Regions from separate parts of the Fundicoccus sp. Sow4_H7 genome, predicted to be linked through region 3. Evidence: a T-box and tRNA genes for the amino acid it is inferred to sense, from the RefSeq annotation. Region 3 holds a T-box; the other regions hold tRNA genes.
What was found. A T-box is a leader RNA that pairs with one kind of tRNA and senses whether it is charged. The one in region 3 lies ahead of thrS (threonine--tRNA ligase), so its partner is inferred to be a tRNA-Thr.
Positions count from the first base shown of each region.

Region 1: it has a tRNA-Thr gene. The T-box ahead of thrS (threonine--tRNA ligase) is inferred to sense a tRNA for this amino acid. The anticodon was not compared.
Region 2: it has a tRNA-Thr gene. The T-box ahead of thrS (threonine--tRNA ligase) is inferred to sense a tRNA for this amino acid. The anticodon was not compared.

Region 1 covers NZ_JBQKME010000004.1:197,698-200,979, reverse strand. Annotated here, with positions in the region: gene ACTQ54_RS06105 (DUF4385 domain-containing protein) at 1-197, shown strand, start outside; gene ACTQ54_RS06100 (DUF2254 domain-containing protein) at 269-1,588, shown strand; tRNA gene ACTQ54_RS06095 (tRNA-Thr) at 1,667-1,739, shown strand; gene ACTQ54_RS06090 (helix-turn-helix domain-containing protein) at 2,049-2,537, shown strand; gene ACTQ54_RS06085 (response regulator) at 3,068-3,282, shown strand, end outside.
Region 2 covers NZ_JBQKME010000007.1:127,198-130,479, reverse strand. Annotated here, with positions in the region: gene ACTQ54_RS08315 (hypothetical protein) at 24-197, shown strand; gene ACTQ54_RS08310 (hypothetical protein) at 200-394, shown strand; gene ACTQ54_RS08305 (hypothetical protein) at 449-574, shown strand; gene ACTQ54_RS08300 (RidA family protein) at 684-1,055, shown strand; tRNA gene ACTQ54_RS08295 (tRNA-Thr) at 1,140-1,212, opposite strand; gene ACTQ54_RS08290 (MarR family winged helix-turn-helix transcriptional regulator) at 1,367-1,948, shown strand; gene ACTQ54_RS08285 (cation-translocating P-type ATPase) at 2,009-3,282, opposite strand, start outside.
Region 3 covers NZ_JBQKME010000005.1:16,877-20,158, reverse strand. Annotated here, with positions in the region: gene thrS (threonine--tRNA ligase) at 1-1,445, opposite strand, end outside; T-box leader at 1,497-1,710, opposite strand; gene ACTQ54_RS06235 (hypothetical protein) at 1,752-1,958, opposite strand; gene dnaI (primosomal protein DnaI) at 1,977-2,903, opposite strand; gene ACTQ54_RS06225 (DnaD domain protein) at 2,915-3,282, opposite strand, start outside.

The sequences.
Region 1 (3,282 bases), on a different contig from region 3:
TGGGCTACACTAGATCTAGACGTTACGCCAATTACAAAGGTGGTCGCAAATATGATGAAAATGGCGACATAAAAGAAAGAATAATAGACGAAGAAAAAGCAAAGTCAGCTACCATTTTTGAAGAGAAGTGGAAAATTGTGAGGGAAAATGAAGCGTATTTAAAGTTGAAGAAAGAACATCAGAAAAAGTACGGCTGAAAAGAAGTCATTCCTAAGGAGCGAGTGGTATAATAGAGAAAATAATTCTATCAAAGGAGGGGTTATAGAACATGGTCAAGGCATTTGGCTTATTTTTTGAAGATAAACGTATTTGGCTTATTCTAGGAGGGAGCGTGCTCTTTTCTTTCATTTTAGCGATTGGTGTTATCTTGCTCGACACCAGAATGATAAATGTGGTGGACTATTTCCCGACTGTTTTTCTAACGAGCGTCAATCTGGCCAAATCAATCTTGAGCCTGCTAGCGGGTTCCCTTTTTTCAGTGGCAACCTTCACGTTTGGGACGATGTTATCGGTCATTTCGTTCTACTCATCTAATTTCAGTCCCCGGACTGTTGAGAATTTTCTCTTACAGAAAACATCTATGCAAACTTTGGGGATTTTTCTTGGTGGTTTTATTTATTGTCTTTCCTCTTTGTTTTTTATGCGCAATTCAGAAGATGAATATTTGGTTGTTTCGGCCTCCATTGCCTTATTGTACGCCCTTGCCTGCGTTTTTTATTTTACGAAGTTCGTTTATAATGTGGCAATATCCGTACAATTGAACCATCTTGTGACTAAATTGTACAAGGAGGCCGAGTCAGTTGCGGATGAAACGATTGAATACTTTCAAGAAATGCCTTTGTTGGATCATCTTCCTCAAATAGACACGCTACACATCTTCACAGTAAAGGCTAACGAGAGTGGTTATGTTGAATATATTAATTTTAATCGACTAGTTGAACTGAGCAAGGAATTCAAAGGCACCATAGTGCTACATCTAAGAATAGGAGAGTTTATTTCCGCAAATCAGCCGCTAGTCGATTTATACACTAACCGAAAAGTTAAAGATGAATCACAGCTCCAAGCGGCAATAAACCGCACCCTAACTTATGAAGAAAAACCTTCTTCTATGTACGATCCAAATTTTGCTCGAGCTAAATTGATTGAAGTAGCTCTGAGGGCGGTTTCGCCAGGCATAAATGATCCTAATACCGCCATTTATATCTTAAACTACAAGGCTTTGTTGGATTCAAAATTTGCCAGTATACCAGGAAGGTTTGTGGTAATGGGCGAAGACACTGATGAGACATTTTCTTCGGGAGGTAACGTGATTTATGATTTCAATAATTTTCCAAAAGACTTATATGAAAGTTATTGGCAATTAATTCACTATATGAAGCAAGATATTTCTGGAGTGGTGGCACTGTTTGACTCTTTGTTGACAGTTGCTTATTCTGCACATCCGAAGAAGCTAAACTATATTAAGGATTACAGTAATTATCTGTTTAATCTAACGAGTCCCAATTTTACGGAAAGACTAGATATTCAAAATATCGAGGAACGCCAACAACGTATTCTAGGGATTAACCATCCTGAGCTAGAGGAATGAGCTTGAAACTGAAAACTATCTGTGTTATTTTTCGCTGAAAGGTTTATAATATTCTCTTTAGTTCAAAACACAAAGAATGCCGGTTTAGTTCAGTTGGTAGAGCATCGCACTCGTAACGCGGGGGCCGTAGGTTCGATCCCTATAGCCGGTATCACATTAATTTAGAAAGTACATCAAGGTTTAACCCCTGAGATGTACTTTTTTTCTGGCTAATATTTCCCAAAACCAAATCGTCACACATCCGTCGGTAAACTTGCTGGAAAAGAAGGTGTCGCATTATAATTGGATACGGCGCTCTAATAGTGCCACCTCGTCGCGGTTCATTGTACCACCTAAATCGCTATTGTTTGTACCACCCAAATCACTCTACTAGGACCACTTTTGTGGTTCTTTTTGTTCTTCTAATGGTATAACTAGGGAGTATGAGGAAATCATACAATAATATGATGGAGGTGCAGATATGCCCAATTATTTAGAAATGGTGCGGCTACACGAAGCGGGTTTTAGTTTAAGACAGATAGCTAAAATTGTTGGTTCTGGTAGAAGTACAGTCACAAGAACGGTCAATATTGCTCAAGAAAAAGGTTTAGGATACGAAGGATTATCTCAATGGTCAGTGAAAGAAATCGAAGAGTTATTTAGAGTGTCTCAGAAAAAACAGGCGATTACTTACCATGTGATGCCAAATTATGAAGCCTTATCGAAGGATTTAGTCAAACCAGGTGTCACGATGCAGTTATTGTGGGAAGAATATGCTCAAACTTGTCGACTAAATGGACAGATTTACTATCAGTTGACTCAGTTTAAAAAGTACTTCAATGATTATCTAAATAAAACGAGATTTAGCCACATACTCAATCATAAGGCTGGCGAACAAATTCAAGTGGATTGGGCAAAATGTAAAGCTTTACATTTTGCCCAGTCTACTTCTACAGTAACGCTTATGTAGCCAAAGACTACGTACAAAATATGCACCCCGATGCCTTTGTCGATGTTCAGTTGAAACATGTAGTTGTGGAATAAGCAAGATCATATCATTAAAAGCTCCCTTGAGTCAGCTTTCGGTAGATAGCGGGCTTGAGGGGATTTTATTTGGAGAGATTGGGATATAGTGTGCCAGTTGCTGCAAGGTGAATGAGAAAGGAAAAGACCGGGTAGGTGGTGCAACCCGGCCAAATGAGGAAGGCAAAGTCCGGGTAGGTTGGTTTACCCGGCCAAATGAGGCTAGGAAAGACCGGGTAGGTGGTGCAACCCGGCCAAATGAGGCAGGAAAAGACCGGGTAGCCGTTGTTACCCGGCCAAATAAAAAAAGAAAAGACCGGGTAGTCGTCCCCCATCTCTACTAGGCCAAATAAGAACGCGCCAAAAACCTAACCAATCGACCTCTCCTATATTTACACGCGCTACTCTATTTTCCAGCTATTTTATGGTAAGCTTAAAAAAATGACTATAAGTTTGGGGTGAATGAGGATGAAGATTATGTTAATTGAAGATGACCTAATTATTGCTAAAGAATTAGGCCGGTCGTTTGAGACTTGGAATTATGAAGTCTATATTGTGACGGATTTTGACTATATTATAGAAGAGTTTAGGCAATTCCAACCACACCTTATATTGCTAGATGTGAATCTGCCCTCATATAATGGCTATTATTGGTGCCAAGAAATTCGTAAGGAGTCGAATGTTCCCATCAT
Region 2 (3,282 bases), on a different contig from region 3:
CTGGTTCAGATGCTTTAGTTGCGATGGTTCCGATTGGTGTGCTATTTTCTAAACGACTAAAACTAGATCCGATTGTAGCTTTAGGTATTACTTTATTCCCTTCTATGATTGTATTTGGTACAGGACCAAATACAGCGGTCGTTCCGCAAATGTTAGCAGGCGTTCAGCTTATTCTGGATTTTTTGTTCGTCTTTTAATTATGAATGTATTCATGTTAATTGGACTATTCTACTTATTGCGCTATGTTAAGAAAATCCAAGCAGATCCAGAAAAATCTCTTATGTATGCTGTAGTTGGTGATTTTACTAAATCTAATGCAGACGATCAGAATATCAATGCTAACACTGACCTTAGCTGGAGAACAATCTTAACACTAGCGCTATTTATTGGGTAATTCTTAGTAATCGTATACTACGGTATTACTGGAGAAGGTAGTGTCTTAGCGGTAATGACGGGAGCAAACTTAGTAGCAGCGATGCTAATGGGTATTACTAGTGGAATGTCTATGAATGATATCGGTAATTCTGTAGCAAAAGGAATTAGTGCAATGGGCTTCATTGGTTTCGCTGGGTAACACCGATTATAGTTGTATTTATGGTAGTAGCAGCTATAATATTATATATATTAACGTGACTTAATTGGGCATAAAATTGTCACTCTTGTTAAATTGAAAGGATAAATTTATGAAAAAAATTCAAACGAATAACGCACCACAAGCTGTGGGACCTTACTCACAAGCTATTGATACCGGAAATATTGTCTTCTTATCAGGCCAATTAGGAATGACTCCCGATGGCAAAATGGCAGACAATGTCGTTGAACAAGCGCATAATTCCTTTAAAAATATAAAAGCTGTATTGGAAGAAGCAGGCTTAGGTTTAGAAAACGTCGTTAAAACACTTGTTCTTTTAGATGACATCGCTGATTTCCAAGCGGTAAATGAAGTGTATAGCCAATACTTTAACGAACCTTTCCCAGCTCGTTCAGCTTTTGCAGTCAAAGATCTGCCTTTAGGTGGGCTTGTGGAAATTGAAGTTATAGCAGTAAGAAATTAATCTTTCATAAATAAATAACTTTCAGATAGACAAAATCCACACTATCAATAAAATGAATAGTGTGGATTTTTTAAACGTATTAAATGCCGGATGCAGGATTTGAACCTGTGACCTCCGCGTTACGAGTGCGATGCTCTACCAGCTGAGCTAATCCGGCTTGGATAAATTTGTTATAAAAGATATTATATTCCTGAAAAAGTGATTTGTAAAGCCGAATCATTAATAAAGTTTATAGAAAAACAATCCGTTTCTCAGTCATCAATTTGCTATCATAAAATGGAAAATCTGAATAAAGTAAGGATGTGATAACTATGACTGAAAATTTACATGGAAGTATCGACATACAGAAATATAAAGACCAACTAGAAGTCTACGAAAATGAAGTGATTTCTACTTGGGTACCAGAAGATGAAGATATGGAGAAAACAATTGAAAGATACAAAAAATTAGATAGTATTATGCAGCCAATGTATGATTTAATTTTATCTTACTCTAAATATTTTTCTGTTGGTAAAGACTATGGGACCGGGATCGAGTTAACGATGATTGAAGCCCACATTTTGCAAGACATCATGAGTGTTGAAGATCAGACCGCTTCTGCTTTGGCTGATAAGTGGAAAAGAACGCGTAGTGCAATATCTCAAATTATTAGTAAACTGGAGAGTAAGCAATTGGTTGAACGGTCTGTAAATCCTGAAGACCGTAAATCATACCACTTATCATTAACTGAACTAGGAGAGCAAACTGCTCTTGCACACAGTAGATATGATAATGTGGATATCGTAAAGACCCATAAAAAGTTATTTAAGAAATTCACTCCAGTTGAAATGGCAGCTTTTTTTGCAATTTGCGAATCCTACCATGAAATTTTAGAACAAAATCAAGATCTATAAACAAAAAAACTTCTTTTCTCAGTGTATTTTTGAGAAAAGAAGTTTTTGTTTTTATTAAGATTATTGAATGTTTTCGCTACCTGGTTTTTCGTAACGAGCAGCAACACCAGTTGCACGTAAGATCCACTTAACAAGTTCTACAATGACAATAATGCTAGCTGCAGCTAGAAGAGAAACCAACCATCCTTCAGTTGTAGGGACTGTTACATCAAAGTAGGTATTTATTCCAGGAATTAAAATAACTCCTAATAATAAAGCACCAGAACCGAAGAAGGCTAAGTTCAAGAATTTATTATCGAATGGATTACTACTAAATAGTGACTTAAAGGTAGATTTAACGTTGTAAGCATGGAACAATTGAATCAAACCAAGTGTAATAAAGGCCATTGTTTCTGCCATATTGTTGTCTACACCCATTTGGAAACGAGCATACCAGTAAACAAATAGCGTTAAACCACCTTCGATAATACCTTGGTAAATAATACTTGGTAAGATACCGAATGATAAGAAATTATCTTTAGATGTTCTAGGGGCTTTACGCATAGAATCACTTTCAGCGTCTTCCATACCAAGAGCGATAGCTGGGAATACGTCAGTTACTAAGTTGATCCATAAGATATGGATAGGTTCTAAAATGGTCCAACCCATAAATGTAGCGATGAATAAAGTTAAAACCTCACCCATATTAGCTGAAAGTAAGAATTGAACAGCTTTTTGAATGTTTGCAAAAACTTTACGTCCTTCTTCTACGGCAACGACAATTGTTTCAAAGTTGTCATCGGCTAAAACCATATCTGAAGCCCCTTTAGAAACTTCAGTACCTGTAATACCCATACCAACACCGATATCGGCTTGTTTTAATGAAGGAGCATCGTTAACACCATCTCCAGTCATGGAAACAACAACATCATTGGCTTGCCATGCACGAATAATACGTACTTTATGTTCAGGTGATACACGAGCATAAACCGAATAATTGGATACTGTGCGAGCAAGTTCGTCATCAGAAATACTATCTAAATCAGCACCAGTGATGACGTGAGAAGCATTGTCCTCGTTTGGATTTAAGATACCTAGACGTTCTGCAATTGCTTGAGCTGTCACAGCGTGGTCTCCAGTAATCATAACGGTACGGATACCAGCGTCATGAGCAACTTTAATCGCATCTCCAGCTTCTTTACGCTCAGGGTCAATCATACCAACTAAACCGGCAAATATTAGGTCGTTTTCAACGGTATCAGTGTCCACTTTTTCTGGCAAGGAATCAATGATTTTGTAAGCACCGGCTAGAACACGTAAAGCATTACGAGCCATATTTTCATTAGCTTGTAAAA
Region 3 (3,282 bases):
ATCCCAATCGCTGTTTTAAATTGAACATCTAATTTGGGTCCGTAGAAGGCAGCTTCCCCTTCTGCTTCAAAATATTCAATCCCCATCTCATCCAAGCCTTCTTTTAACATGGATTGAGCTTTTTCCCACATATTATCATCATCAAAATATTTTTCTTTGTTGTTTGGATCACGTAGGCTTAAACGAAAACGATAATCTGAAATATTGAAGTCTTCATAAACTGCTAGAACTAAGTCAATAACACGTCTTAACTCATCTTTAATTTGATCAGGTCGAACAAAAATATGCGCATCATTCAAGGTCATTTCACGCACTCTTTGCAATCCTGAAAGTGCACCTGATTTTTCGTAACGATGCATCATTCCTAATTCAGCAATTCGAATTGGTAACTCACGATAAGAGTGGACATCATCTTTATAAATCATCATATGGTGTGGACAGTTCATTGGTCTTAAAACTAACATTTCACCATCACCCATATCCATTGGCGGGAACATATCTTCATAGTAATGATCCCAGTGGCCAGAAGTTTTGTACAAGTCTGCTTTCGCCATAATAGGTGTATAGACGTGTTCATAACCTAATTCGACTTCTTTATCCACAATATAGCGCTCGATTGTACGACGAATCGCAGCTCCTTTTGGTAACCAAACAGGAAGACCTGATCCAATTTCTTGCGAAATCATAAATAAATCCAATTCTTTACCTAATTTACGATGATCTCTTTCACGGGCTTCTTCACGCAAACGTAAAAATTCTTTTAAATCTTCTTGGTTGAAAAAGGCAGTTCCGTAAATCCGTTGCATCATCTTATTATTTGAATTTCCACGCCAGTAAGCACCAGCTAATGATAATAACTTGAATACTTTAATTTTTCCTGTTGAAGGTACATGAACGCCACGGCATAAGTCAACAAAATCTTCTTGCTGATAAACAGTGATAGCTTCGTCTTCAGGTAAATCGTTAATTAATTCTACTTTATAAGGATCTTTAGCAAAGATTTCTAAAGCTTCTTGACGACTAACTTCTTTTCTTACAATTGGATAGTTTTGCGAAATGATTTTTTTCATTTCTTTCTCAATAGCCGGTAAAGCTTCTTCTTGGATTTGGTTTTCCATATCAGTATCATAATAGAAGCCAGATTCAATCGCAGGTCCAACTCCAAAATGTATCTCTGGATACAAACGTGTTAAGGCATGTGCCATTAAATGTGCGGTTGAATGACGTAAGATTTGTAGAGCATCTTCACTTTTTTCAGTAATGATTTCAATGCGTCCATCTACTTCTATCGGACGATGTAAATCAATCAGCTCGTCATTTAATTTCCCAGCCAGAGCCTGTTTAGCTAATGATTTACTAATCGATTCAGCAACTTGACCAGTTGTGGTACCTTTATCAAATTCCTTGACAGCTCCGTCAGGGAAAGTTAATTTAATTTTTTCCATAAATTATTTACCTCCTTAAAATCGAAAAAAACGCCCCATTGTTAAAATAAACAATGGGGCGTTTTATCGCGGTTCCACCCAAATTAATGTAATAATCATTACAAACTTATTATTGACGTAACGAGTCATGACGTCTACTGTTCAATAAATTTTCCAGTAGATTAAGATGAAGGGGTCTAAGCTTTTGCTAAGTAAGACGTTTCAGCAAGCCGTCTCTCTCTGTAACTATCACGAAAAGTTAGTTGTCTTCAAATAAGTTAATTAAGTTATAACATTCTTTATCTTTAAAAGCAAGCAAATATCAAACTAATGTCTTCGATAAGCTTGAATACTTTGGACTAAGGCGTTCCCTGTAATTAAAATCCCTAAAAGCATTGGAAAGGCTAATAAGGTTAGCTTTTCTCCAAAATAATAAACTAATAGTAATACAATTTGAATAATAAAACTAATCGTAATATTAACGATTAACATACGTTGAGCCTTTTTTTCTTCTTCAGAGTTATAATGGTTCATATTCGACCCCCTACTTCTTTAATTACGTTGCATGCGGCGACGATTATCGCCAGTTAAATGAATTTCTTTGGCTAAAAAATTAACTCTTTCCATTAATCGTTTCGCTTTTAATGGTTCAACACTTTCTCTCGACTGAGTTAAATGTGATTCTAAATTTGCAATAGAGCCATTTGAAGTGAAGAATGTAGCTAAGGCTTCTTTCATACGGTATTCCAAAATAACACTTAAAACTTCATCCCGTAACCAAACTGAATTTGATTCAGCACCGATATCATCTATCATCAACACATCCACTGATTTTACTTTTTGTAAAATTTGTTGTGTTGTGTTGTCACTAATTGAAGCCTTAATATCACTGGCAAAGCTAGGATAATGCAACATAGTCACCGCTACATCACGGCTTACTAAATAATTAGCTAAAGCTCCCAATAGAAATGTTTTTCCCACACCAAAAGGCCCTACAATAAAAAGACCTTGCGCTTGTTTAGGATTTGCAAAATATACATCAATAAAAGCCATGACTTCTTCAAGTAGCTTTTGGCGGCTAGGAGAATTTTCCGTACCAAAATCCATTAAACTGGCATTTCGCACATCCCGCGACATCATCCGATTATCCAACAAAGCGGCTTTTTTACGCATCTCTTGTTGATTATAATAGGTCTGTGTTGGAACATAAGTCACATCAATATAACCTTCATTAATAAATAACTTCGGTTCAAACCCAGGATTTTGCCCTAATTCTCCACGTTGAATAGCTTCAAACTCAATTTTAAATTCATTTAATTTTGAAAAGCTATTCTGAATCATTTCTTCAGAAATGCGATCACTATTGGCATTGACAAACGCTTGAATAGGTTCAAAAGCTAAAGTAGACTTAATCGTTTGATTTAAACTTTCTTGGTAGCGACTATTTCCACCAATCATTTTATTAACAATATCATTCATTGATTGCAAATTTAGTCACCTCCCTCATTTAATAGTTGGTTTAATTTGCTACGAATTTCTTGCTCTCGTTCATTGGAAGTAGCATCTGCAATCTTTTTAGTTTCCTTAACATTAGAGGGTCCATCATTCTTATTTTTTTCTTGTTCAATTAGCCAGTCAGGTAATTCTTCCACACGACGATGATCTTTTTGATACCATTTTTTACTTTGAGAATTAGTTTGCTTCGTCTCTTTTTCTTTAGCCTTCTCTTCTTCTGAATAAATAGCTAACAATGCATTAGCTGCCGTATCAATCCCTTGCTTTTGCCATAAATTTGCCATTCGTTCAAGTTCACCTTTGTAAATATTGTCTCTTTGTTTAAATACCAACAAATAATAAA